DNA from 3 places in the Embleya sp. NPDC008237 genome. Region 1 is predicted to be linked to each of the others. Evidence: riboswitches for the same ligand, from Rfam matches in the RefSeq annotation. Region 1 holds a riboswitch; each other region holds the start of a gene.
The links. A riboswitch is a leader RNA that binds a small molecule or an ion and turns the genes downstream of it on or off. The one in region 1 is predicted to bind cyclic di-AMP.

Region 1 (9,438 bases):
GAGGGCGACACCACGCGGGGCAACGACCGCAGCTCGCGGGACAAGGCGGAGACGCCGCCGGCGACCAACATCCCCGCGTCCGGTCGGGCCGCGGCCGCGATCGCGTTCGCGCGGGCCCAGATCGGCAAGGCGTACGTGTCGGGCGCCGAGGGGCCCAGCTCCTACGACTGCTCGGGGCTGACCCAGGCGTCGTGGAAGGCCGCGGGCGTCAGGCTGTCCCGGACCACCTGGACCCAGGTCAACGACGGTCCGCGCGTCGCGAAGGGTTCGCTCCAGCCGGGCGACCTGGTGTTCTTCTACTCGGACAACCGGCACGTGGGCCTCTACATCGGCGGCGGCAAGATCATCCACGCCCCGCGTCCCGGCAAGACCGTGACCGAGGCGCCGCTCGACTCGATGCCGTTCTACGCGGCGATTCGACCCGGGTAAATCCACCGGTCGCCCGAAAAACCTCGACGGCGCCCTCCCGCGGATTCATTCCGCGTGGAGGGCGCCGTCGTGTGTACCGGGTGCGGCGTCGCTCGGACCGCCGACCTGCGTCGCTCGCCCAGGCGGTTCGGCTCGTGCCGGCGGTGGGCGGAGTCGGTGTCGGCGGGGTCTCAGGTCCACATGACCGCGATGGCGATGTTCGCCACGGTCAGCAGGCCGATCGCGCCGAGCACCTTGGAGGACACCCGGTCCGCGGCGCGGTTGCCCCAGACCAGCAGCAGGATGGCCAGCAGAATGACCAGCTTGGTGCCGATCTTGGCGTTGTCCACGTCCTTGTCCGGACCGGCCTGGACCACGCCGACCAGGGCCAGGCCGGTAACCAGCATGGTCAGCGCGCCGTGCGTCATCGCGGGCACGATCCGCCCGTCGCCGGTGCGCAGCGCGGACATCTGGGTGAGGAAGCCGCCGAGCAGGGACGCGATGCCCACGATGTGCAGGACCAGCAGGATCTGCCGCAGAACGTCCACGTCGTACAACTCCTCGTCGACCGTCGCGCGGCACCGGGATGCCGCGAATGTTGCCCGGCAGCCTAGCCGGCACGGGTCGATGACTCTCCGGCGGGTTATACGTGATCAACAGTCGCCAAATCGTCCCAAGATCGACTTTCGGGAATCCGCGCGCTTATCCCGAGATACACGGAGAAGGAAACGGCGAATTTGGTAAAGATTTGGCAATGCGAAGGTTGGTGGTGATGGCCGTGACACTCCTGTGACTAGTGTTCTGCGACAGGCGATCGGCTCGACGTCGGCCACCCGGTCGACACGATCGCCACCGCCGAATTCGGGGACGCATTTCGGTGACGGTGGGTGACCACCGTCATTGTGATGGGAAGCCGGAACCGGGGACCCTCGCAGTCCCTGGGGTGAATCGGTGCCTCGGCACCGTAGGGCGCCTTCTTCCGCCCGAACCCGTCAGCTAACCCGGTAGGCGGCCGAGGAAGGAGACTCGCCACCAGTGGCGTCCCAACGTCGACCCGGGCAGCACCGCAAGCCCAAGCCGCGCACCGCCGTGCGTACCGCAGCGACCGTGGTCACGGCCGCCGCGACGATGACCGGCGTGATGACCTTCGCCGGCACCGCGAGCGCGGATCCCGCGCAGTCGTTCCAGCAGACCAAGGAACGCGTCAACCGGCTGCACAGTGACGTGATCAAGGCCACCGACGCCGCCAATGGCGTCGAGGAGCAGATCACCAAGCAGCAGGGCACCGCGAACCAGACGCAGGCCCGGATCACCGAGGAACAAACCGCTCTGAACGCTCTGCGTGATCAGATCGGTGTCCTGGCGGCGAACCAGTACCGCAGCGGCGGCCTGCCGCCGTCGTTGTCGCTGGCGCTCAGCGGCGACCCCGAGGGCTTCCTGCAGAAGTCGCAGATGATGTCCCAGCTCGACGGTCAGCAGGCCGCCAAGCTGAAGCAGATCGCGGCGCAGGCCCGGGTTCTCCAGCAGGACCGCACCGAGGCCTCTGCACAGCTGGCCGAGCTGGAGAAGCTGCGGACCGAGCTGAACAAGAACAAGACCGAGATCCAGGCCAAGCTCGCCGAGGCCCAGCGGCTGCTGAACACGCTCACCGAACAGCAGAAGAAGGAAGTGCTCGACTCCGACGAGCACGTGGGCAATACGGGCAACGCAGGCAACGCGGACACGACGCGGACCGGCAACGACCGCAGTTCGCGGGACAAGCCGGACACGCCGCCGCCGGCGACCAATGTCCCCGTGTCCGGCCGGGCCGCGGCCGCGGTCGCGTTCGCGAAGTCCCAGATCGGCAAGCCGTATTCGCCCCGGGCCGTGGGCCCCGACTCCTACGACTGCTCCGGGCTGACCCAGGCATCGTGGAAGGCCGCGAACGTCAGCCTGACCCGGACCACCTGGACCCAGGTCAACGACGGTCCGCGGATCTCCAAGGACGCGCTCCAGCCGGGCGACCTGGTGTTCTACTACCCGGACAACTCGCACGTGGGCATCTACGTCGGCGGCGGGCAGATCGTGCACGCCCCGCGGCCGGGCAAGAACGTGACCTACGCACCGGTGGGCTCGATGCCGTTCTACGCGGCCGTTCGACCCGGTTAGAGTCACCGGTCGCGCGTAGAGACCTCGACAGCGCCCTCCCCCGGACCCGTTCCGGAGGAGGACGCCGTCGTTTTTCGTGCTCCGCGTGCGTCGGGGTCAGACCAGTCGCCGGTCGGTCGCCCAGCGGGTCAGCTCGTGCCGGTTGGACAACTGCAACTTGCGCAGTACGGCGGACACATGGGTCTCCACGGTCTTGACCGAGATGACCAGGCGCCGGGCGATCTCCTTGTACGCGTAGCCGCGTGCGATCAGCCGCAGCACCTCGCGCTCGCGCTGGGTGAGTCGATCCAGATCCTCGTCGATCGGCGGCACGTCGGTGGCCGCGAACGCGTCCAGCACGAAGCCCGCCAGGCGCGGCGAGAACACCGCGTCGCCCTCGCCGACCCGGCCGATCGCCCGGATCAGCTCGTCGCCGGTGATCGACTTGGTCACGTAGCCCCGGGCCCCGCCGCGGATCACCCCGATCACGTCCTCGGCGGCGTCCGACACCGACAACGCGAGGAAGCGCACGGCCGGGATCAGCGACGCGCACCGGCGCAGCACCTCGACCCCGCCGCCACCGGGCAGGTGCACGTCCAGGAGCACCACCTCGGGGCGGGTCTCGGTGACCACCGCCACCGCGCTCGCGACGTCGTCGGCCTCGCCGACCACCTCGACCGCCTCGCCGATCTCGGCGCGCACGCCGGTCCGGAACATCCGGTGATCGTCGACCAGGACCACCCGGGTACGGGCGGCCGTCCCCTCGGGGTGCTCCGTGCTGCTCTCGGTGGCGTTCACGTGTTCGTCCTTCCCACAGCGGCCCGGCCGGCGTCGGCGCGGCGCATCTCCAGCTCGACCTCGGTGCCCTCACCGGGTTCGCTGCGGATGTGCGCGGCGCCCCCGTTGCGGCGCATGCGCCCGATCACGGACTCTCGCACACCCAGCCGGTCGGCGGGCACCGTCTCCGGGTCGAAACCGGGTCCGCGGTCGCGCACGAAGACCGTGACCGTGTCCTCGTCGGCCTCGCCGAACACCGCGATCGCCGCTCCGCCCGCGTACTTCGCCGCATTGACCATCGCCTCGCGGGCGGCGGCCACCAGCGCGGCCAGCTTGTCGTCCACCGGGCAATCGCCCACGCACACCACCTCGATCGACACCCCGTGCGCGTCCTCGACCTCGGCCGCGGTCGAGCGCAGCGCGGCGGCGAAGGTGCGGTCCGGCTCCTCGCCGTCGGGGCGGTACAACCACGCGCGCAACTCGCGCTCCTGGGCGCGGGCCAACCGGGCCACCTCGCGCGGGTCCTCGACCTGGCGCTGGATCAGGGTCAGCGTGTGCAGCACCGAGTCGTGCACGTGCGCGGCCACCTCGGCCCGCTCCTGGGCCCGGATCCGGGCCCGGCGCTCGACGCCCAGTTCGCGGGTCTGCCGGAGCAGATACGGCCCGAAGATGACCAGCAGGCCGACCAGGAGCAGCCCGGCCCCGCGCATCGCGGCCAGCGCGTCGCCGATGCCGCCCCGGCCGAACGAGAAGAACACCAGGCCGGCCAGCACCAGCACGGCGCCGACGACGGTGCGCAGCGCGCCGGCCACCCGGCTGCGGCCGTCGAGCGAGAACCACCGGTTGCGCTGCGACTCGTCGGCCTGGCGCCACAACAGGATCACGCCGGGACCGGCCACCAGCAGCGGCCAGATCCAGTCGCCGACCTTGGTCCCGCTCGTGGTCGCGCCCACACCGGTGAGCATGGTCGCCGCGATCAGCACGATGATCATCGCGAGCGCCTGGTGCCGCTCCCGCCCGCGTTCGCGCCCGGCCGGGGCCGCCCCGCCCTGCGGTACGAAGACCCAGAACGCCGCGTAGAGCGCGATCCCCATTCCCGCGAAGAAGGCCAGTGCGACGAAGGCGATCCGCAGCAGCAGCACCTCGACGCCGAGGTGCTCGGCCAGGCCACGCGCGACGCCGCCGGCGAGCCGGTGGGAGGAGGCGCGGCGGAGCCGGGGAGTCGGTGGCGCGGGCCGGACGGGCGCGGCGGGCGGGGGGTAAACGGCGGTCACACGACCGATCGTCACACGCCGGCAAGAGCGTACGCATCAGGGCCCGACCCTGATTCGTCCTCAGGGTCGAACCAGGGGTGCGCCAGGGCGGAGCCCGATGGGAAGCGGGCTCCGCGGGCGCCACGATGGACCCATGAACGACGACATGAAACCCGGTATCTCGGCCGGCGACCGGGCCGGCGGCGCCCCGGGCGGCCCTGCGGGGTCGTCCGCGGCGCCCACGACGACGATTCGCCCCCCACTGCTGCGCAGCACCGAGGACCGGATGGTCTCGGGCGTGTGCGGTGGCCTCGGCGAACACTTCGGCCTCGACCCCGTGATCTTCCGCATCGTGTTCGCGGTGCTCTCGCTCTTCGGCGGGGTGGGCGTACTGGTGTACAGCCTGGGCTGGCTGTTGATCCCGGCCCGCGGGGAGGAGCAGCCGATGCTGCGCCGAATCCTCTCCGGGAAGTTCGACTACGGGGCGTCGGCAGCCACCGTGGTCGCCGTCATGGGGGTCGCCTTGTTCTTCACCTACCTGGACTCGGGCTTCGGCCGGTCCGTCCCGTTGCTGATGATCACCGCCGTGGTGCTGTTCATGGTGTGGTCCGACACGAAGAAGAAGCAGCAGGCCGCCGTCGGCGCGGCCGGGGCCGCGGCGATGGCGGCGGCACCGGCCCAGGTGGACGTCCGGCCGGACGGCGCGACGGTGCCCGGGCCGCCGATGTGGTGGCAGGTGCCGGGTGCGAGTGCGGGGGCGGCGTCCGGGGGCGAGGATCGGCCCGTGCCGCCGCCGGCTCCGCAACGGCCCAGGCGTCCGCGCTCGTACGTGTCCCTGGCCACGCTGTCGGTGGCCACGATGGCCGGCGGTCTGCTGTGGGTGCTCGACCACACCGGCGCCGTGGACGTGACGTTCACCGTCACGCTCGCGATCCTGCTCGGCATCGTGGGCCTGGGTCTGCTCGCGGGCAGCTGGTTCGGCCGGGCGCGGTTGCTGATCCTGCCCGCGCTCGCCCTCACCGCGATGCTGGCCGCGATCACCGCGATCAGCGTGCCGTTGACCGGTCCGTCGGGCGAGCGCACCTACCGGCCCACCACGGTCGCCGCACTGCCGACCTCGTACCACCTGGGCGTGGGCGCGATGGACATCGACCTGCGCCGGCTCGATCTCGGGCCGGGCGGCAGCGCGACGGTCAAGGCCCGGATCGGCGCCGGACAGATCCAGGTCTGGGTGCCGGACGACGTCACGGTGGTGTTCAAGGGCGGCGTCGACCTCGGTCGGGTGCGCACGCCGACCGGCCGGGACGACGGCTACCGGCCGGAGCGCATCGAGACCACCGCCCCGCAGGTCGGGCCCGGCCGCGGCACGATCACGCTCGACCTGAAGGTCGGCGTCGGCGAGGTCGAGGTGCTGGACGGGGACGACGGGCGGGAGCCGCGATGAGCGCGTCGATCGACACCCCGAACGACCCGGCGGACGAGCGTGACCCGTATGGAGGGCGATTCCCGATGAGGCCGAACAGGTACCGCTTCGACCCGATGGCGCTGATCGCGGGCACGGTCTTCGCCGGCATCGCGATCGCCTACCTGCTGCGCGCGTCCGGCACGCTGACGGTGCGCCCCGAGTGGACACTGGCCACCGCGGCGATCGGCGTGGGCCTGGCCGGCCTCGCGGGAGCGCTGTGGGCGATGTTGCCGTCGCGTGGACCCGCGCCGGCGGCGATGGGTCGACCGGCGTCCGCGACCACGTTCGCGCCGACCGCGCCCCACGCGGCTGGGGATGCCGTGGTCGAGTCGTACCCGGGCGGCGGTGCGGCGGGCGGGGACCGGCCCCGTCCGGGCGCGCCGGGTGCGGGCGAGGTCGAAACCCACCCGGGTGCGTCCAGTGCGGCCGAGGACGAGCCGTACGCGGTCGCGGTGGTCGAGGCCGAGGCCGGCGTCGTCGTCGACCCGGTGGTCGAGGACGAGCACCCCGAGGATCCGGGGCCGCCGACCGTGGACCTGACCAAGTAGCCGCCGGGCGACGCACGGAGCGGGGGCGGGCCGACGGCCCGCCCCCGCTCCGTGTCGTGCTCGCTTCAGCCGCGCCCGTGCGGCGTGTGCCACAGCGCCGGGTCCGGCCCCTTGGGCACGATGCCGGTCGGATTGATCCGGTCGTGCGTGACGTAGTAGTGCCGCTTGATGTGGTCGAAGTCGACCGTGTCGCCGAAGCCTTCGGTCTGGAACAGGTCGCGGGCGTAGGCCCACAGGACCGGGTACTCGGTCAGCTTGCGCAGGTTGGTCTTGAAGTGGCCGTGGTAGACCGCGTCGAACCGGACCAGGGTGGTGAACAGCCGGATGTCCGCCTCGGTGATCGTGTCGCCGACCAGGTAGCGCTGCCCGGCCAGCCGCTCCTCCAGCGCGTCCAGACGGGCGAACAGCGCGTCGAACGCGGCCTCGTACGCCTCCTGCGTGGTGGCGAACCCGCAGCGGTACACGCCGTTGTTCACGTCCCGGAACACGTCCGCGTTGATCGCGTCGATCTCGGCGCGCAGCCGCTCCGGATACAGGTCCGGCGCGCCGGCGCGGTGCAGCGCGGTCCAGCGGGTGGAGAGGTCGAGGGTGATCTGCGGGTAGTCGTTGGTGACGACGTGGCCGGAGCGCAGGTCGATGATCGCGGGCACCGTCACCCGGCCGCTGTAGGTCGGGTCACTGGCCCGATAGGCGTCGGCCAGGAACGCCAGACCGGTGACCGGATCGCGCCCGTCGGGGTGATTGGTGAACCGCCACCCGGCCTCGTCCCGGATCGGATCCACGATCGACAACCCGAGTGCCTCCTCCAGCCCGAGCAGACGCCGCACGATCACCGCGCGATGCGCCCACGGACACGCCAACGACACGACGAGCCGATACCGACCGGCCTCCGGCTCGGGTCGCCCGGTGAACCGATTGGCCTGCCGGACGAACTCTCCGCCCCTGCCCGACTCGGCCGTGAACTGCGCATCGGAAGTGGTCATGCGTCCACGGTAGATCGCCGAGCCCCGGATCGGGGGCCTCCGAGCCGACGCCGGCCCGACGCGCCCGCCGTCAGGTCGGGTCCAGGCCGTTCGCCCGGAGCCAGGGGAGGGGGTTGATCGGGGCGCCGCCGCCGGGGCGGACCTCGAAGTGCAGGTGCGGGCCGGTGCTGTTGCCGGTGTCGCCGCTGTAGGCGATCACGTCGCCCGCCTTGACCGGGCCGGAGCGGACCTTGGCCCGGGTCAGGTGGCAGTACCAGGTTTCGGTGCCGTCCTTGCCGGTCAGGATCACCATGTTGCCGTAGGCGGTGTTGAACTGGGTGCGGACCACGCCGTCCATCACCGCGACCACCGGGGTGTTCAGGTCGACCGGGAAGTCGATGCCGGTGTGCGTGTGCGCCCAGCGGGAGCCGGACGAGCCGAAATAGGCGCTGAGGCCGCGCTGAGCGACCGGAAGCACGTACTTGGGCCTGAGGGACTCCCGGCGCTTGCGCTCGACTTCCTGGGCCCGTTGTGTCTCTTCCTGGCGCTCCTGGAGCGAGATCCGGGTCTGTGCCCGGCCGGCGCGCTCGGCGAAGTCCTCGGCGCCGACCTGGAGGTCCATCAACTGCTTGTCCATCGGCGACATCAGCGGCAGGTCCTCGCCGCCCGCCACCGGGTCCGCGTCCTTGGTCTCGGCGCCCGCGGTGTGCAGGCCGCCGACCGCGGCGACGGCCATCGCGGCCGCGCCCATCACCGCGAGCGGTGCGCCGGCGGTCAGCGGGAACGCGCGTTTGCGCTTGATCCGGGCCTTGTCGGCGGTTTCCTTCGGCTTCGCGTCCTTGGCCGGCTTCTCCCGCCGCTCGACCCGCTCGACCCGTACCGGCTCGACCCGTGGGTCGTCCGCCTCGGTTCCGTTGTCGGTCGGGGCCGGCACGCTGTCGTCATGGTCACCGGGATCGAAGGCGGGCTCGACCGGCGCGCGGGTCGCGCCGTCGTCGAACAGGTCCGTCGTCGAGCGGTTGCCACCGGACCACATGTCGGCGTCGTCGCGCGCCGGCACGGGGGAGAACCAGGTGTCGGATTCCCACGCGGCGGTGTCCGAAGCGGCGTACCACATACCGGTGTTCGAGCCGCCGTCCCAGGACGGGTCGACGTACGGCGTGGCCGGCGCGGTCTGGACCGCGGTGTCGGTGCCCGCCCAGGTCCGGGTCTGCGTGTCGGTGCCGTAGGCGTCGTACGCGCCGCTGTCGGCCACCGCCGCGTAGCCGTACGTGCCGGTCGCGTCGTAGCCGGTACCGGTGGCGTATTCGCCCGTGACCGCGGTGTGCGCGCCGCTGTCGTACCCGTCCGCCCGGCCGTACGCGTCGTAGGCCGGGACCGCGGTGTATCCCGAGGAGTCGTAGGCGGGTCGGTACCCGGAGGCGTCGTGGCCCGAGGAGCCGTAGGCCGCGGAGTCGTGGCCCGACGCGTCGTAGCCGACGTGGGCCTGGTTCGAGGAGGCGTAGTCGACGGCGGCGTAGGTCCCGCTCGCGTCGTACCCGTCGTACGTCGGGGTCGGCACGCCCCAACCGCCCGATGAGTCGACCGCCTGGTACCCGGAACCGGTCGCATACGCGTTCGCGTCGTAACCGGCGCCCGGTCCGTACCCCTGGTCGTAGCCGCCCTGGATCGAACCGGACGGGCCGTAAGGGGAGTACGCACCCTCGGCGTCCGGGACGTAGCGACCCTGCTGATCCTCGCTCGGATAGCGAACGTCCGTCACCTACGTCGCCTTCGTCTCGGGGGCTGGTCGGAATCGGACTGTAGTGCTCTTGACGTTCACAGGACAATCCTCGCGATAAGAACCGCAGGTCAGGCCGCCGAGCGGGTGACGCGATCCGGCACGGCCGAACCCGCTC
Region 2 (9,438 bases), on a different contig from region 1:
CAGAAAGGTCCCAGCCGACATGGCGATGATCCCCGGCACCGGCAGGTTCACCGCGGTGGTCGGTGTCCTGGCGCTCGGCTTCGCGCTCGCGGTGGTGAAGGTCACCGGGCCGTACGGCTCGCCCCCGTATCACGCGCCGACCTCGCCGATCGGGATCGAGACCCTGGCACCGCGGCCCGGCACGACCGGTGCGGTGATGCAGGTGGTCGCGCATCAGGACGACGACCTCTTCTTCATGAACCCCGACGTCGACCGGGCGGTGCGCACCGGCACGGACAGCGTGACGGTCTTCCTCACCGCGGGCGAGGCGGACGGCCGCAACGGCCCCGGCGGGCGCCCGGATCCGCAGGCGTACGCGGCAGCGCGCAACAACGGAGCGCGCGCCGCGTACGCGTTCATGGCCCTCGGCGACCGCGCGGCGCGCTGGGAGCGGCACAGCGTGCGGTTGCGCGACGGCGCGCACGCCGAACTCGACCATCTGGTGGACGCCCCGAACATCAAGCTGGTGTTCCTCAACACGCGCAAGGAGGAGGGCATCGGCGCACGCGGGCGGCTGCGCACGTTGTGGAACGGCAGGGAACGCGAACTCGACACGCTGGCCGCCCGGGACGAGCCGGCCGGCGGACCGTACTCCTACACCCGGGACGGCCTGATCGACTCGCTCGCGGACCTGATGCGGGCCCAGACGCCGACCGTGGTGCGCACGCTCGACCCGGACCCCGATCGACAGCGGCACGACGGGGCACACCCCGCACACTCGGACAACGGCGGCGTCTCCGACCACCAGGACCACACCGCCGCCGCGCAGTTCACCTGGGAGGCGCTGCGCCGGTACAACGCCGCGCGGCCGGCCGCGAGCGCGGCGGCGATCGCCTACCGGGGCTACTACAACGAGCGTTGGCCGCACAATCTCGCGCCGGCGGCCCGCGAGCGCAAGGACGAGATCACCCGGGTGTACGGCTGGACCGACCGGGTGCGGCACTGCCCGGGACGGGTGGACTGCGGCGACCTCAAGGTGCGGGACACCGCCGCTCGGACCAACTGGCCGCAGAGCACCACGTATCGCTTTCCGGACGCCGGTCCCCGGCCGGTGCTCGGGGCGGACGGCCGGTTGACCGCGTGGGCCGTGCTCGGCGGCCGGATCACCCGATGGACTCAGGAGGGCGTCGGCGCCGCGGTCTGGACCCCGGCGCGGTCCATGCCCGGCCCCGGCGACGGCGAACTCGCGCCCGGACCGGCCGCGGTGCGTACGCGGGACGGCCGGATCGCGGTCTTCGCGCTACGGATCGGCGGCGCCCGGCGCTCCGACCGGGACCGGTTCGAGATCGTCACCGCGACCGAGACGACACCCGGCGGCGGATTGGGCCCGTGGCGGGGCCTGGGCAGCCCCGACGACGGTGAACGCGGCCCGGGCACACCGGTGGTCCGGGCCGACGGCGCGGGCGGGCTGCATCTGTTCGTGCGCAATCGGGACAAGGGAATCAGCACCCGCTTCCGACCCGCCGGCAGCGAGGAGTGGTCGAACTGGCAGGACCTGGGCGGCGGCGAGATCGTCGAGGGGCCGAGTGCGGTGACCCGCCCGGACGGCCGGGTGACCGTCTTCGGCACGGCCCGCGAGGGCATCCGGTACTGGGACTTCGTCGGCGACCGGTCCGGCCCGCCCGGCACGATCGCGGCCGAGCGGCCGGTGGGGGCGCCTGCGGCGTGGGTGGGCGCCGACGGCCGGGTCGGTATCGCGCACCGGCGGGCCGGCACGGCGGAGATCGCGAGTGTGGTCGAAGTCGGGCCCGGCGCCTGGACGCCGGGTGATCCGCGCACCGCGGGCGTGGGTCACGAGGCGCTGTACCCGCTGCGCCGGCCGGACGGCACGACGGCCGTCTGCACCCGGGACGCCGAGGGCCGTCCGGTCGTGGTGGGCGCGGCCGGGCCGCCGATCGTGCTCGACGAACACGCGGTCGCGGTCGGTCCCACCGGCGCGACGGACGGCGCCGGACAGCCGGTGGTTCTGTGGCTCGGACCGGACGGGGCGCTGCGCACCGCACGGCTTTCCTGACGATGTTGCGGGCGGCGCCCGGCCGTTCCGACGGGACGCCGTGCGCGGTACGGCCGGCTACGACGGGGGGCTGTGCACCATGCGGCCCACTCGACGGCACGTCGGGCACCTCTCGGCCGTCCCGACGCTACGATCCGGCCCGCCGTGGGCGGCACCCGCGCGGACACCCGCCCGAACATGCGAACGGCGGGCGCTCCCCGAAGGGAACGCCCGCCGGACGGCGCGGGAGAGCGGTGGATCAGACGCTGACGCCGTGGCTGCGCAGCCAGGTCATCGGGTTGACCGCGGAGCCGTAGTTCGGCGTGGTGCGGACCTCGAAGTGCAGGTGCGGGCCGGTCACGTTGCCGGTCGCGCCGGAGAGCGCGATCTTCTGGCCGGTCTGCACCTTCATCCCGGCCTTGACCGAGATCGAGGAAAGGTGCGCGTACTGGGTGTACTTGCCGTCCGCGTGCCGGATGACGACCTCGTTGCCGTACGCGCCGCCCCAGCCGGCCGACACGACGGTGCCCGAGGTGACCGCGCGCACCGTGGTGCCGGTCGAGACCGCGAAGTCCTGGCCGGTGTGGCTGCCGCTGGACCAGCGCGAGCCGCCGGCGCCGAAGCTCGACGTGAGCGTGGCGCCGGAGACCGGGGCGACGTAGGCGCCGGAGGCCTTCTCGGTGCTCGCGGAGGGCTTGGCGTCGCTCTTGGCGGCCTCGGTCTTGACCGAGGTCTTCGGCGCGGCCGGCTTGGTCTCCACCTTCGGCGCGGCCTTGGGGGTCTCCGGCTTCTGCACCTCGACCTTGGGCGCGGCGGCCTCGGTCTTGGCGGTGGTCGGCGCGGCCTTGCCGTCGACCGTGAGCTTTTGGCCCGGGAAGATCAGGTCGGGGTTCTCGCCGACCACGCTCTTGTTGGCCTCGTACAGCTTCGGCCAACCGCCGGGCACGTGCGCGGCGCCGGCGATCTTCGAGAGCGTGTCGCCGGCGACCACGACGTAGGACGACGTGGCGGCGGAGTCCGACGTGGCGACCGGCTCGGTCTTCGGGGTCTCGGTCTTGGGAGCCTCGGCCTTGGGGGCCTCGGACTTGACCTCGATCTTGGGCGCGGCGACCGTCTTCTTCGGGGTCTCGGCCTTGGGAGTCTCGGTCTTGGGCGCCGTCTTCGGCGCGGTCTTGCCGGCCGAGGAGCCGGTGTCGACGTCGGGGGTGGCGCCCCCTCGGGTCAGGCCCGCCTTGACCGAGCACACCGGCCAGGCACCGGGGCCCTGGCTCTTGAGCACCTTCTCGGCTATCGCGATCTGCTGGCCCTTGGTCGCCTTGTCGGCCCGCGCGGCGTACTGCGTGCCGCCGAACTCGTTCCAGGTGCTCTGGGTGAACTGCAGGCCACCGTAGAAGCCGTTGCCGGTGTTGATCTGCCAGTTGCCCGTGCTCTCGCACTGGGCGACCTTGTCCCAGGTGCTCACGGAGGCGGCCTGGGCCGTGCCCGCGCCGATGATCGGCATGGCGACGCCGACTCCGGCGACACCCGCCGCGGCGATCAGACGCGTGGTCCTACTGGTGCTGCGACGGCGATGACGCCCGGTTCCGGACAGCATTGCTGGATCCTCTCCCACGCCTACGAGGTGAGCTGTCGGATTCGGGCCGGAGATCGATAGCCCGGCCACATCCCGAAGGACGTGGCTTCACCCCAAGCCGTTCGCGGCGTCCGATCGTTTCGATCGGGGCCGTTCGCGGCGGTTCACCTGTGGTTCCCCCGCTCCTGTCGTGTGGTGCTCGTCAGCCTCCCGAACGGCCGGCGACAGGATTCGGCGTACCGGCGATCGGGGTCCGTGTGGGATACGGACGGATCGAACGCTAAGCAGGCTCGGACGTAGATCACAAGTCCGTGTCGGATAGAGGTCGAATATCCGATTTGCGGATGAGCGCAATGTAGATGATCCCTTACGGAAAGGACCGCAGTTGGCGTTCCGTGCCGGATCCATCGGATTTGCGTGACAGTGGTTCCCGGTTGCGGTGCATGCAGATGGTCCGGAAACGATCACCTACGTCCCGCTCGTCACATCGGCATCGCGCGTAGCGTCGCGCGGAAACGCCCATGCCCATCGCGGTGCATGCCCGCACCCGCGCCGGGCGTGATTCACCCCACAGGCTATATGCCGCATGTCCGACTTGTCCCAAGCGACTTCACGCCCGCCGACTCGACCCGAGCGGCCCATCGACTCGGCGCCGTGCGCTCCGCCGCCGCTCAGCCGCGCAGCGCCTGCCACCCGGCCCACGTGCTCTGCACCATGTCCGACGTGCCGCGCCGGGCCTTCCAGGCCAGCTCGGTGGTGATCAGGTCGGCGCTCGCGACCACCCGGGCGGGGTCGCCCGCGCGTCGCGGGTGGACCTCCGGCGCGATGTCGCGCAATCCGGTGACCTCGCCGATGAGTTCCACCATCTCGCGCACCGACGTGCCCTCGCCGCGACCCACGTTCAGCACCAGGCGCGCGTCCGGGTCGCTCGCGAGTCGACGGGTGGCGGCCACGTGCGCCTCGGCCAGGTCCAGCACGTGGATGAAGTCGCGCACGCACGTGCCGTCCGGCGTGTCGTAGTCGTCCCCGAAGATCACCGGCGCCTGATCGGCCGTCAACTTCTCCAGGACCATCGGCACGAGGTTGGACACACCCCTGTCCGCGAGTTCCGGCGCGCCCGCGCCCGCGACGTTGAAGTAGCGCAACGAGGCGTACGAGATCCCGTGGGCGCGCGCGGTGGCTCCGATCATCCACTCGCCGACGAGCTTGCTCTCGCCGTACGGGTTGATCGGCGCGCACGGGGTGTCCTCGTCGACGAGCTCGACGTCGGGCATGCCGTACACGGCGGCGCTGGAGGAGAACACGATCCGGGTGACGTCGGCTTCGACCATGGCCGCCAGCAGGGTGCGCAGACCCTCGACGTTCTCCTCGTAGTAGAAGAGGGGGCGCGCGACCGATTCGGGGACCTGCTTCCTGCCCGCGATGTGCACCACGCCGTCCACCGCGTGCGCCCGGAAGACCTCGTCGAGCAGCACCCGATCCAGCACCGAGCCGACCACCAGGGGCACCCCCTCGGGCACCCGCTCGCGCGTGCCCGAGGACAGGTCGTCCACCACGACCACGTCCTCGCCGACCGCGAGCAGCGCCCGCACGACATGCGTCCCGATGTATCCGGCACCGCCGGTGACAAGCCACTTCATGTCCCGACCCTACCCAGCCGAACGGTGCCGGGCCGGTTCGCCGACCGTGGCGCCCGTACCGACCGAGGGCCCACGGCCGAGCCCATGCTCGGCCGTGGGCCCTCGGCAGGCGACCGGACGCCGATACCCCCGACTACGCGGAGCCGCGGCCCAACATGTCGGTGAACCGGCGGCATTCGGCGTAGTCGGGCAACATGCCGGCGTCGATCGCCTGCGCGAGCGAGGGGGCGGCCAGGTCCCGTGCGGACAACTGCGCCGCACCCTCCGTCGGCCAGTCGATGGCGAGATCCGGGTCGAGCGGATGCACGGCGTGCTCGCGCGCGGGTGCGTAGGACTCGGAACACAGATAGCTGAGCGTGGCGTCGTCCGTCAGCGCGCAGAAGCCGTGCCCGAGACCCTCGCCGATGTACAGCGCATGCCGCTCGGTGTCGTCCAGACGCACCCCCTCCCAAGTGCCGAACGTCGGGGATCCCACCCGTAGGTCGACCACGACGTCCAGTACGGCACCGCGTACGCACGTCACGAACTTCGCCTGGCCCGGGGGCACGTCGGCGAAGTGCACGCCACGCACCACGTCGCGTGCCGACACCGACATGTTGGCCTGCGCGAGCCGGAGCGGGTGACCCACGTGTTCGGCCATCAGATCGAAGCGGTACCACTCCATGAACATGCCGCGGGAGTCGCCGTGCTGCTGGGGCGTGATCTCCCAGGCGCCCTCGATCGAGAGGGGGTGGAACTTCATGTACGTGTCCTTGTCCATCGAATCCGGAGGCGGTCGGGCCCGAGCTCAGTCGAATTCGGCTCGCGGGGCGATGCCGTCGCCGTAGATCGGCAGGTCGAGCAGATACTTCCCGTAGCCGCTCTTGAGCAACGGCTGGGCGAGCGCCTTCAACTGCGTGTCGTCGATGAAGCCGGCCCGCCAGGCGGCCTCCTCGACGCAGCCGATCTTCATGCCTTGGCGCTCCTCGATGACGCGGACGAACTCCGCCGCGTGCACCAGTGAGGCGAAGGTGCCGGTGTCCAACCACGCGGTGCCGCGATCGAGGACGGTCACCATCAGCTCGTCGCGTTCGAGGTAGGCCGCGTTGATGCCGGTGATCTCCAACTCGCCTCGGGCACTCGGCTCGAGGCCCTTGGCGATCTCGACGACTCGATGATCGTAGAAGTACAGCCCGGGAACCGCGTAGCGGGACTTCGGCTGCTCGGGCTTTTCCTCGATGGAGCGCACCACGCCGTCGGCGTCGAACTCGACCACGCCGTACGCGGTGGGGTCGGCAACCGGATAGGCGAACACCCGCCCCCCGGCGACGTCCGCGCAGGTGCGCAACTGTCGACCCAGGCCCACGCCGTGAAAGATGTTGTCGCCCAGGATCAAGGCGACGGGTCCGTCACCGATGAAATCCTCGCCGAGCAGGAAGGCTTGCGCGATCCCGTCCGGACTTGCCTGTTCGACATACTCGATCCGCATGCCCAGGCGCGAGCCGTCGCCGAGCAACCGTCGAAATTGTGGTTGGTCCTCCGGAGTGGTGATGACCAGGACTTCACGAATGCCGGCCATGATCAGAGTCGACAGCGGATAGTAGATCATCGGCTTGTCGAAGACCGGCATGAGCTGCTTCGATACGGCTTGAGTGATGGGCCAGAGTCGGGAGCCGGTGCCGCCCGCGAGAAGGATGCCGCGCATGCGAACACCATAGGCTGTGTGGCTTGCCGACCGGTCGCTAGACTCCTGTGCCCATGAGGATTCTGATCACCGGTGGAGCCGGATTCATCGGCTCCGAGTTCGTTCGAAATCTACTGTCCGGTGACCCCGTCCCACAGGAAAAACCTCGGGTGACCATCCTCGACAAGCTCACCTACTCGGGCAACCCGGCAAATCTTGCGGCCGTCGCCGCGGATCCGCTTTACACGTTCGTTCAGGGCGACATCTGCGACGTCGAGCTCGTGGATCAGCTGATGCCCGGACACGACGTGGTGGTGCACTTCGCCGCGGAATCGCACGTCGACCGCTCCATCGCGGGCTCGGGGCCGTTCGTCGTGACGAACGTGTTGGGCACTCAGGTGTTGCTGGACGCCGCGCGCAAGCACGGCGTGTCCCGCTTCGTGCACGTCTCGACCGACGAGGTCTACGGATCGATCGAGGTCGGTTCGTGGACCGAGGACTGGCCGCTTGCGCCCAATTCCCCGTACTCGGCCAGCAAGGCCGCTTCCGACCTGCTGGCCCTGTCGTACCACCGCACACACGGCATGGATGTCGTGGTGACGCGCTGCTCCAACAACTACGGGCACTTCCAGTTCCCGGAGAAGATGATCCCGCTGTTCGTGACGAACCTCCTCGACGGCAAGCGGGTGCCGCTGTACGGCGACGGCGGGAACATCCGGGACTGGCTGCATGTCTCGGACCACTGCCAGGGCATCGAACTGGTGATGCGCTCCGGGCGGGCCGGTGAGGTCTACCACATCGGTGGTGGGACCGAGGTCACCAACAAGGAGCTGACGGCCCGCCTGCTCGCCGCCTGTGGGGCGGACTGGGACAGCGTCGACTTCGTCGAGGACCGCAAGGGCCACGACCGTCGCTACTCGCTGAGCATCGACAAACTGCACGAGGAACTTGGCTACACTCCCCGCGTGTCCTTCGAACTCGGCCTCGAAGCCACCGTCGCGTGGTATCGCGAGAATCGCGCCTGGTGGGAACCGCTGCAACACAAGGTGGCGCTTTGACCACGTCGGTCGACAACCCGCGCTGGCTCGTCACCGGAGCGCGCGGAATGCTCGGGCGCGATCTGATCGCCGTCCTGGACGAGGTTCCCGGTTCGACGGTCACCGCCGTCGGCCGGGCGGATCTCGACATCACCGACGCCTCCGCCGTGCTCGAGGCGACGGCCGGCCACGACATCGTGGTCAACGCCGCCGCGTGGACGGACGTCGACGGCGCCGAGTCGGCCGAGTCGGCCGCGACCGAGGTCAACGGCACCGCGGTGGGCCATCTGGCTCGGGCCTGTGCCGCGCACGGCTCGCGGCTGATCCAGATCTCCACCGACTACGTCTTCGCCGGCGACAACACCGAGCCGTACTCGGAGAACGCGCCCACCGCACCACTGAACTCCTACGGGCGCGGGAAACTGATCGGTGAGCAGGCCGTGACGGAGCTGTTGCCGACGAGCGGCTACATCGTGCGAACTGCATGGCTGTACGGCGAACACGGGCGGAATTTCGTCTCCACCATGCTGACACTGGCCCGCGACCGCGACACCCTGGACGTCGTCGACGATCAAGCGGGGCAGCCGACCTGGTCGGCCGCCCTGGCCCGGCAGGTGGTTCGCCTGGGCGAGGCCGCTCTTGCGGGGCGCGCGCCGGCGGGGATCTACCATGGCACGGCGAGGGGACGGGCAACCTGGTACGAACTGGCACGAGCCACGTTCGCCGGAGCCGGTCTGGACGCCGACCGGATTCGTCCGACAACATCCGAGAACTTCACGCGCCCCGCCAAGCGTCCTTCCTACAGTGTGCTCGCCCACGATCGATGGGCCGATGCCGGGCTGTCACCCATGGCCGACTGGCGGGACATGCTTGCACAGGCATTGGATTGCCCGGGGTTCGTCGCCCTGCGGCCCGACTGATCAAAAATCGAGCGTGTCATGAAACTAACGATTGTCACCGCGGTCGCCGGATTTTTGGTGGTCATCGTCATTCTGGAGCTGCTGAGGCGACGCCAACTGCGTGAGAAGTACGCAGTTTTGTGGCTCGTCGTCGGCCTGATCGTGGTACCGCTCGGCGCCTTTCCGAAGATGCTCGACTCGGTGGCCACTTCGGTGGGCGTCCAATCGGGTGTCAGCCTCGTGCTCTTCCTCGGTTTCGTCTTCCTGCTCCTGACCTGCATCCACCTGAGCTGGGAATCGAGCCGGCTGGAAGAGGAAACTCGCTCACTCGCCGAAGAGGTTGCGCTCATTCGCACCGAACTGGTCGAGCGAGAGCGCAAGGATGCCATCGCCCTCACCCGTACCGAGTCGGCGAAGCGGGAATGCGTAAATGATTAACAACAAGCGGGTCCTGATCATCATCCCCGCCTGGAACGAGGCCGCGTCGATCGGGGACGTGATTCGCGAAGTGCGGGGCGTACTGCCCGAGGTCGACCTCCTGGTCGTCGACGACGGCTCGACCGACGACACCACCAAGGTGGCTCGTGCGGCCGG
Region 3 (9,438 bases), on a different contig from region 1:
GTGGTGCGAGTCATGGGATGGGGGCGCTTCGTGCTGCCGGCCGGGAGGGCGAAACACGATCCGGCGAGGTCCGGACGAAGGGCCGAGCGGGCCGCGGCGGCACCGCCGGCGTCCTCCGTGTCCGGCACCTCCGCACCCGCGCCCGCCCCCGACACGGGTGCGGGTGCCTCGCTCATGCTCGGTTGTTTCGAACGGGCCATGTTCCCCAAGGTCGCCCGCGCCGCACGCACCCTGCTGCCCGGCCTCGCGGTACCCGACGACCAGGGTTGCTGCGGCGCGCTGCACGCGCACAACGGCGAGCTGAAGAAGGGACGCGTGCTCGCCCGCCGGCTGGGCGAGCGGCTGCCCGGCCGGATCGTCACCACCTCCGGCGGCTGCGCCGCGCACCTGGCCGACGTCATCGGCCGTGATCGGGTCGCCGAACTCTCCGAGGCGATCGACCCGGCCACGCTCACCGCGCATGCGCCGGCCGGGCACCGGATCAAGGTCACCCTCCAGGACTCGTGCCACCTGCGCAACGGCCTGAGCGTCTGGCGCGAGCCGCGGGCGTTGCTCGCGCGGGTGGCCGACTTCGTGGAGACCCCGGGCGCCGCCGAATGTTGCGGTGCGGCCGGCACGTACGCCCTGCTGCGGCCGGCCGCGTCCCGACGCATCCTCGACCGCAAGCTCGACGCGATCGAGGCGACCGGCGCCGACGTCGTGATCGCGGTCAACCCCGGCTGTCTGCGCCAACTGCGCACCGGCCTGCGTCGGCGCGGGTCGCGGGTGCGCGCGATGCACCTCGCCGAGTTCCTCACCGCATTCCACGCGCCGCCGACCCCCGCGACCGGCGACCCGATGGCGGGCTGAGGCCAGGGGAGCCGGGGCCCGATGCGGCGCACGCAACTTCATAGGGGGAGCCGCGTGCGCCGTACCCGGTCCGGGCTCCCGCCGCCGGCCCGATGCGGCAGGCACGAGAGACACCAGGCTCGACCTGAAGAAGCACCGGACATACAGGGGTAATTCGGACAATACTTTGATGGCGCATGACGCACGTCACATCGCGCATACCGTTCGTCAGGAACTCGCACGCACCGTGAACCGAGTTTCCCGGATTCTCACCCGCCGTGATTCCCCGGACGACGGTGAGTGAGCTTTTTGGGCACAATGCGTACGGAGTTCGGGACTTTAAGTCCCGTTATTCCACCCTTAAGACCCGATTCTTCGGTTTCGGCGAATCGTGATGTTTGGTTCCGCGCCGGGGGTGTGCGTAGCTTGGTGCTTCGCCACACCGGTCCGGTGCTCGGCGAAATGGTCTCCCGGTTCGCCGAATCCTGCCGCCGGAGCGAGGCCACGGTACGAAACCCGAAAGGCAGGAGCGGGGGAACCAAGTGGAATGCCGTCCCGGGCGTCTGTGACACAGGCGCCCATGCGGACGGCTTGGGGTGAAGCCGTGCCCGTCCCTCTCATTCGAGGGTCGAACACGGCCGGGCGAGACTCTCCAGCCCGAATCCGACAGCTCACTTCGTAGGCGTGGGAGAAGGAAAAATCTTCGTGCAGTCGTTCATCACCCCTGCCCGCATGCCCAAGAAGACGCGCCTCGCGCTGACCCTCGGCATGGCCGGCGCCATCGTCGCCGCCCCGCTGATCACCGGTATCGCAACCGCCAACGCCGCCTCGGTCTCCACCTGGGACAAGGTCGCCATGGGCGAGAGCTCGGGCAACTGGCACATCAACACCGGCAACGGTTTCTACGGTGGCCTGCAGTTCACCCAGAGCACCTGGAACGAGTTCGGCGGTCAGCAGTACGCCCCGCGCGCCGACCTGGCCACCAAGGACCAGCAGATCGCCATCGCCGAGAAGGTCCTGGCCGTGCAGGGCCCCGGCGCCTGGCCGAACACCTCCGGCCCGGCGGGTCTGACCAAGGGCGGCGCCAAGCCCGCCGTCTCGCCGACCACCAAGTCCTCCGGCTCGGCCAAGACCTCGATCAAGGTCGCCCCCAAGGTCGCCGAGAAGCCGGTCGAGTCCAAGCCGGCGACCGCCGCCGCCCCGAAGATCGAGGTCGTCCCGGCCGCCGCGAAGCCCGCGTCGACCACCACCTCGTACTCCGTGGTCAAGGGTGACACCCTGTCCAAGATCGCCGCCGACAAGGACATCGCAGGTGGTTGGCACAAGCTGTACGCCGACAACCGCTCCGTGATCGGTGGCAACCCGAACCTCATCAAGGTCGGCCAGAAGCTCTCGCTGTCCGGCAAGGCCAAGGCGTCCGCCGCCACCGCCACCGCCGCCGCCAAGGTCGAGGTCGCGCCGAAGGCCGCGCCCAAGACCGAGACCGTCGCCGAGACCAAGCCCTCGGCGTCGGTGAAGGTCGCGCCGAAGACCACGGTCAAGGAGAAGGCCCCGGTCGCCGCCAAGGCGTCCTCCGCCAAGGCCGGCAGCACCGCGGTCAACGCGTCCGGCTACGTCGCTCCGGTGAGCGGCTCGCTGGGCACCGCGTTCGGCGTCGGCGGCAAGATGTGGTCCAGCGGCAGCCACACCGGCCAGGACTTCGTGGCCTCCACCGGCACCCCGGTGAAGGCGATCACCTCGGGCACCGTGGTCAAGGCCGGCAACGGCGGCGCCTACGGCAACGAGATCGTGATCAAGCACGCGGACGGCAAGTACTCGCAGTACGCGCACCTGTCCAGCATCGGCGTGCGCGCCGGTGCCACGGTGAGCACCGGTCAGCAGATCGGCCTCTCCGGTGCGACCGGCAACGTGACCGGCCCGCACCTGCACTTCGAGATCCGCACCACCCCGAACTACGGCAGCGGCATCAACCCCGTCAGCTACCTGCGCGCGCACGGCGTCAACCTCTGATCCGAGCGTCACTCAGGCAGTAACCGCACGGCGACAGCCACTCTGCGGTAGCCGTACAAGGGCCGGGCCCGTCGACCACGCGTCGACGGGCCCGGCCCACGTGCGCGTCCGCACCCCTGCGGACGCCGAGACCCCGGCGGACCGCCAAGCCCCGCGGACGCCGAGATCCCCGCGCACGCCGAAGCCCCGCGGGCCGGGTCGATCAGCCGCGTGCCGGGTACCGCTTGGGCAGCGGCAGTCCGCGTGCGGCCAGCAACTCCCGTGCCCGATCGGGGTAGTCGGTGATCAGACCGTCCACGCCGGCGTCCATCAGCTCGGCCATGGTCGCCGGGTCGTCGATGGTCCACGGCACGACCTTGATGCCCCTCGCATGCGCCTGGGCGACCATCTCCCGGGTCACGTAAGGGCGGTAGTCCGGGTCGGTGACCTTGCCGTTCTGCGGGAAGCCGTGCACGGGCGAGAACGTGGTGGCGCCGAACGAGGCGATCGCGCGCAGCGGATCGCCGCCGAAGTCGTCGATGTCCAGGCCGCCCAGCCAGGGCGAGGCGCCGGGCTTGCCGACCTGGAGGAAGTCGTAGTTGGTCAACGCGACCAGCGGCAGCCGCGGTTCGACCTCTCGCATGCGCTTGAGCGCGCCCCAGTCGAAGCTTTGGATGGTGACCTGGCGCAACAGCCCGGCCCGGCGCACCTCGCGCGCCACGGTCTGCACGAACTGCTCGCGCGGCGCGGTCTCCTGCGGCGCGCCCGCCTCGACCTTGGTCTCCACGTTGAGCTTCACGCCGCGCGCGTGCCGGCGCTCGACCAGGTCGAACACCTCGGTGAGCAGCGGCATTCGGGCGCCCGGCGAGGTGGTCTGCGCGGGGAAGCCGGGGAACTGCCGCGACCCGCAGTCCAGGGTGCGGATCTGGGCCAGGCTGAGCGTGTTGACGTACTTGCCGACGTAGGGGAACTCCGGGTCGCCGGCCCGCACCGGTTCGGTGTCGGCACACTTGCGCCCGTCGACCCTGCGGTCGTGGGTGACCACGGCGCGGCCGTCCTCGGTGATCTGCACGTCCAGTTCGAGGGTGGACACGCCCAGGTCCAAGCCTTTGGCGAAGGACGCGAGCGTGCTCTCCACGGTCAGCCCGAGTCCGCCTCGGTGCGCCTGGAGGTCGAAGGACTTGCGGTGGTGACCGCCGTGGCGGTCCGCCGCGGCGGCCGCTCCCGGGGCGGCGACGATGGCGGCCCCGGCCAGGACCGCGGCCGTGACGGTCTTCCATCCGGACATGGACGTCTCCTTCTCGCTCCGGTCGACGACGATCGACCGTCGACGCCCACACCCTGGCCCGCGCAACGTGATGCGCGGGGAGTCGGGCCGTGGCGTTCCGGCGAAGAAGAGACGAAGCGGAGGCGAAGTCGCCCACCGGGGCGGCGCCGACCAACCGCCGATGCGATCCGCCCGAGAACCGAAGTCGAGGCGCCCGCAGGGCCGTTCAGCAGCCCATCGAGGACCCGTTGTCGGTCCAGCCGGGCCGGTGCGCGGCCAGCAGCCGGCCCGACGCGTCGTGCACGACCTGCAGTTCCTGCTCCGAGACGACGGCGAAGAACGCGTCCTCGGCATCACCGAGCAGCCGGGTGCTCTCCGCGACCAACTCCCGCCCCGAGTCGGTGACCTGGACGACGTGCCGGCGCCGATCGTGCGGGTTGCGCCGACGCTCGGCGAAGCCGCGCGCCTCCAAATCGTCGAGCAGGCCGACCAGGACGTTCGGGTCGATCCCGAGCAGCCGACTGACGTCCTGCTGGGACAACGATTCGTAGGCCAGCAGGGTCTCCAGCACGTGTACGTGCTTGGCCTTGACCCCCAGCGTGGCCAGCGTCTGATCGGCGAGCGCCAACAGGAGATCGGCCAGCTTGACCAGCCGGTATCCGGTCCGAGCTCCCATCGGCGGCCGCCCCGTGCTCGGTCGGTCCGTCATGGCCACATATTAGCGGTCCTCGATCATATGTCTTCTAGACGAAAGGCGATGCATATCGTATGTTCCACATACGATCCATCGACTCTACGGAAGGGTTCGGCGATGTTCGCTGCCCTGGCCCGCCTGACCACGGCCCGACCCCGACTGCTGCTGCTCACGGCCCTGCTCCTGCTGATCGGCGCCGGCCTGCTCGGTCGAGGCGTCGGCGACCACCTCCTCGGCGGCGGCGCCGTCGACCCGAACTCGGCCTCAGCCCGCGCGGCGACCGCACTCGACCACGACTTCCCCGGCAGCCGACCCAACCTGGTCCTCCTGGTCGGCGCCGACCGCCCCCTGGACGCACCCGAAGTCACCACCCAGGCACGGGAGTTGGCCGCCCGCCTCGCCGCCGAACCGGACGTCGAGGGAGTGCTCTCCCACTGGACCGACGGTGCCCCCACCCTGCGCACCGCCGACGGCCGGCACGGCCTGGTCCTGGCCCACATCCGCGGCGAGGAGACCGCCGCCTCGGACACGTTCGAACGCCTGGCCGCGCACTACCGCGGCACCCGGGGAGCCCTGACCGTCGAACTCGGCGGCAGTGTCGCGGTGCGCCACGACATGCAGAAGACCATCTCCGAGGACCTGGTCCGGGCCGAACTGATCGCCCTGCCGATCACCTTGCTGATCCTGATCCTGGTCTTCGGCAGCCTGGTCGCCGCCCTGCTGCCGCTCGGCGTCGGCATCCTGGCCATGGTCGGCACCAACGCCGTGCTGCGGCTGGTCTCCACGACCACCGACGTATCGGTGTTCGCGCAGAACCTGACCACCGTCCTGGGCCTGGGCCTGGCCGTCGACTACGGCCTGTTCGTGGTCCGCCGCTATCGCGAGGAACTCGCCGCCGGCGCCCCGCCGGCGCGCGCGGTCGCGGTGATGCTCGACACCGCCGGACGCACCGTGGTCTTCTCCGCACTCACGCTCGCCGTCTCCCTCGCCGCGATGTTGGTCTTCCCGCAGTACTTCCTGCGGTCGTTCGCCTACGCCGGCATCCCGGTGGTGCTGCTCGCCGCCTTCGGCGCGCTGGTGATCCTGCCCGCGGCACTGGTCCTGCTCGGCACCCGGGTGGACCGGGGCGACCTGCGCGCACCGCTGCGCCGACTGGGCCGCCGACTGCGGCCCGGCGCCGGCGCCGGCGGCGCGCCGACCGCGGTGCGCGACAGCCGCTGGTATCGCCTCTCGCAGGCGATCATGCACCGGGCGCCGATCGTCGCCGTCCTCACCACCGGCCTCCTGGTCGCCCTCGGACTGCCCTTCCTGGGCGTGCAGTTCGGCACCGGCGACGACCGCCAACTGCCGAGGTCGGCCGAGTCCCGGCAGGTCCAGCAGGTGATCCGGGACCAGGTCGACGGCCGGCCCACCGGGTCGATCGAGATCGTGGTCGGCACGACGCAGCAGGCCGAGGGCACCGCCGACTACAGCGCGCGGCTCTCCGCCCTGGACGGCGTGGCCCGCGTGGTCGGCCCGGCCGGCACCTTCGAACACGGCGTCCGTAGCGCACCCGCGGGCCCGGCCGAGGCCGGCCGCCGTGCCGCCGGCAGCGCGTACATCTCGGTGGTGCCCGCGGTCGAGGACCTCTCCGCCGCCGGCGAGGACCTGGTGCGCGAGGTCCGCGGGGTCGCCGCTCCGGGACCGGCCCTGGTCGGCGGACAGTCCGCCGAGGTGGTCGACGCCAAGCACGCGATCGGCAGCCGGCTGTGGCTCGCCGGCGGCCTGATCCTGCTCACCACGTTCGTGCTGGTCTTCCTGCTCACCGGCAGCGTGGTGCTGCCGATCCTGGCGATCGTGTTCGCCGCGCTGAGTCTGACCGCGATGTTCGGCGCCGTGGTGTGGGTGATCCAGGACGGCCACCTGTCCGGACTGCTCGACTTCACCCCGACCGGGTCGATCGAGACCGCGCTGCCGGTACTGATGTTCTGCATCGCCTTCGGCCTGTCGATGGACTACGGCGTGTTCCTGATCTCCCGGATCAAGGAGGAGCACGACCGCACCGGCGACCACCGGGGCGCGGTCGCCACCGGCCTGGCCCGCACCGGCGGCATCATCACCGCGGCGGCATGCGTCCTGGCGGTGGTGATGTTCGCGATCGGCACCTCGCGGGTGACCAACACGCTGATGCTCGGCATGGGTCTCGCACTGGCCGTCCTGGTCGACGCGTTCGTGGTGCGCAGCCTGCTGGCGCCGGCGGTGCTGGCCCTGACCGGCAAGGCGACGTGGTGGGCGCCCGCCCCACTGCGCCGACTGCACGACCGGTTCGGCCTGTCCGAGGGCGGCCCGGCCCAGCCGCCGGTCACACCCGAGCCGCGTATCCCGGTCTCCGCGCCATAGAGCGGCACCGCAACCGATCGGGCGCCGGGCGGGCCGATTTCGGCCCGCCCGGCGCCCGATCCCCGACCGCGGCTTGGGAACACCTCACCAAGCCCGGCCGGTGTCCGAGGCCGACCGGCTCACCGGCGGTACAGCACCGCCTCCGGCGCCGCCGCGCTCAGCGTGACCGACTTCGGGCGGACCGGCACCGCCCGCCCCGGCCGGTCGTCCCGACCCAGCAGAAACGCCCGGTTGACCCCGTTCACCGTGATCGTGGAACCCGGGTCGACCCCGGCCACCGTACGAATCGCGACCACCTCCACGATGTCGGACGCCCGCGTGCCGTGCGGGAGCCGCACCGTGGTCGCCGCCGGGTCGTCGCGCTGCAACGACCAGTCCACCCGCCCGCGGTCCGAGCGGTACAGCGTCGGGTCGCCCTTGATCCGCACCCCGATCGCGACACCGTTCCAGCCGGCCGCACCCGGCGGCGGCGCCGAGGTGGTCTTGCGGAGCACCGCGTACAGGTAGTCCTGCGGGTCGGCGATCAGCGTGGTGGTGTCGGCCGGCGGATCGGCGACGACCCGGCCCTCGCGCCGTACCTCGGCCGTCATCACCGGGTACACCCACGGGTGGCGGTCCACCATCTCCTCACGCGCGGTCCGCTGCGGATCGACCAGCCGCTCGACCGCCGCCGGCGCGAAGCGCATCGGGTTGTCCACGACGTCGCACAGGTTGTTGTTCAGCGTGCAGGTCTGGAGCAACGGGTGGGCGTCCTCGTAGCGCCCGGCGAACAGCTTCGTGCCGTGGTCGGGCGACTGGAAGTAGGCGGTGCCCGGCACCGCCTTGCCGCGCCCGTCCACCTCGACACGGTAGGCCCACTCTATGTCGGTGGTCCGGCCCCAGCGGGCCATCAGCGCCGGCGTCGAGGTGCCGCCGTCCTCGTTGGTCCACACGATCGTGTAGGTGAGAACCCGGTGTCCGGCGGTCGCCGCCGGGGCCTCCTGGTACCAGGCCAGCACCGGGGTGTCGGAGATCGCGTTCTGGAACGGGCCGGTCGCTCCGCCGGGCACGCCCGGGATGCTCCGCCCGTACAGGACCGGCGCGTTCGCGGCCGCGGCGTACTCGCGGTCGCCGGTGTCCACGATCTCGGTGCGCAGCCGCGAGACCCGCACCACCGAGCCCGCCGGCGAGGACCGGTCGGCCGCGTAGCGCAGGGTCAGCTCGTGCCGGCCCCTGCGCAGCGCGCCGAGGGCGAAACTGCGCTCGGTGGGCGTGGCCCCGAAGACCACCACGTCGCCGACGGGCCGTCCGTCCACGAGCAGTTGCAGCACCGCCGACTCCCGGCCCGGGGTGCCCCAGTCGAGGCCCGGCGCGGCGGCCGTGAGCGTCACCAGGGCCTCGCCGTCGCGCGCGGCGCGGAACGGAACCACCACCGGGCGGCCGTCGCGGTGCACCCCGAACGTGCCGTGCGCGCCCGCCGATCGGTCCGCCGCGGCGGCGTGCGCGACCGGGACCGGGCCGGCCAGCGCGGCCGAGGCGGCGAGTACGGCGGCGGCGATCACGGATCGGCGCAGACCATGGGTACCGGAGCGAGCGAACACGAGCATCCCCCGAAGAGCATCGACGAGCCTGACCCGCCCACCGTGGCCGGCCGGCGGCGTGCAAGCCAACCCCTGCGCGGGCGAATTCCACCAACCGTCATCGCCGGGCCCATGTCCCGACACGCGCCGGCCACGAAATCGGCGCCGCGGACCCGGGGCGCGCCCGGTGTCCGAATCGTTCAAGACCGGACGTGGTCGGCCGGCTAGCGTCGAGGCATGACGTGGATCACGACGGACATGATCGAGCAAGCCGAGCGGTTCCTGTGGACGTCCGGCCGGGTGCTGGAACAGCGCCGTTTCGCATACCTGTTCGGCGCGCGGGGTGCGGGCGGGTCCGAGGCGACCGGCGACGAGCGGGCCGGTGTGCTCGATGCGCTGCACGCGTACCGCACCCCGGACGGGGGTTATGCCTACGGCCTGGAGCCGGACGTGCGGGGGCCGATCGCCCAACCGGCCACGCTGCGTACCGCGATGCCGATCCTGGTGGAGACCGACGCGCTGCACGGGGCCGAGGCGGCTCGGCTGTGCGACTGGCTGGCGGGCGCGGCGACCGAGGCGGGCGGCGTGCCGCCGGCGTTCACGAGCCTGCGCGAATACCCGCACCCGCCGTGGATGGTGGTCCCGGATGCGCCCGTCGCGGGCTTGATCCCGACCGGCTGGATCGTCGGACCGCTGCTGCGCGCCGGGGTCGAGCATCCATG

Region 2: another riboswitch for cyclic di-AMP. It lies ahead of ACFZBU_RS36885 (transglycosylase family protein); the one in region 1 lies ahead of ACFZBU_RS22150 (NlpC/P60 family protein).
Region 3: another riboswitch for cyclic di-AMP. It lies ahead of ACFZBU_RS15205 (transglycosylase family protein); the one in region 1 lies ahead of ACFZBU_RS22150 (NlpC/P60 family protein).

What each region holds. Positions count from the first base shown of each region.
Region 1 covers NZ_JBIBGL010000008.1:232,145-241,582, reverse strand. The annotation lists gene ACFZBU_RS22160 (NlpC/P60 family protein) at 1-429, shown strand, start outside; gene ACFZBU_RS22155 (hypothetical protein) at 600-956, opposite strand; cyclic di-AMP (ydaO/yuaA leader) riboswitch at 1,252-1,434, shown strand; gene ACFZBU_RS22150 (NlpC/P60 family protein) at 1,444-2,556, shown strand; gene ACFZBU_RS22145 (LuxR C-terminal-related transcriptional regulator) at 2,653-3,333, opposite strand; gene ACFZBU_RS22140 (PspC domain-containing protein) at 3,330-4,586, opposite strand; gene ACFZBU_RS22135 (PspC domain-containing protein) at 4,720-6,009, shown strand; gene ACFZBU_RS22130 (hypothetical protein) at 6,075-6,578, shown strand; gene ACFZBU_RS22125 (glutathione S-transferase family protein) at 6,644-7,561, opposite strand; gene ACFZBU_RS22120 (peptidoglycan DD-metalloendopeptidase family protein) at 7,632-9,302, opposite strand.
Region 2 covers NZ_JBIBGL010000018.1:54,005-63,442, forward strand. The annotation lists gene ACFZBU_RS36880 (PIG-L family deacetylase) at 20-2,053, shown strand; gene ACFZBU_RS36885 (transglycosylase family protein) at 2,292-3,626, opposite strand; cyclic di-AMP (ydaO/yuaA leader) riboswitch at 3,631-3,852, opposite strand; gene galE (UDP-glucose 4-epimerase GalE) at 4,277-5,245, opposite strand; gene rfbC (dTDP-4-dehydrorhamnose 3,5-epimerase) at 5,379-5,987, opposite strand; gene rfbA (glucose-1-phosphate thymidylyltransferase RfbA) at 6,033-6,929, opposite strand; gene rfbB (dTDP-glucose 4,6-dehydratase) at 6,983-7,966, shown strand; gene rfbD (dTDP-4-dehydrorhamnose reductase) at 7,963-8,865, shown strand; gene ACFZBU_RS36915 (DUF2304 family protein) at 8,884-9,282, shown strand; gene ACFZBU_RS36920 (glycosyltransferase family 2 protein) at 9,275-9,438, shown strand, end outside.
Region 3 covers NZ_JBIBGL010000005.1:327,399-336,836, forward strand. The annotation lists gene ACFZBU_RS15200 ((Fe-S)-binding protein) at 1-849, shown strand, start outside; cyclic di-AMP (ydaO/yuaA leader) riboswitch at 1,295-1,528, shown strand; gene ACFZBU_RS15205 (transglycosylase family protein) at 1,561-2,838, shown strand; gene ACFZBU_RS15210 (glycerophosphodiester phosphodiesterase family protein) at 3,041-4,105, opposite strand; gene ACFZBU_RS15215 (MarR family winged helix-turn-helix transcriptional regulator) at 4,311-4,793, opposite strand; gene ACFZBU_RS15220 (MMPL family transporter) at 4,896-7,157, shown strand; gene ACFZBU_RS15225 (hypothetical protein) at 7,277-8,743, opposite strand; gene ACFZBU_RS15230 (hypothetical protein) at 8,954-9,438, shown strand, end outside.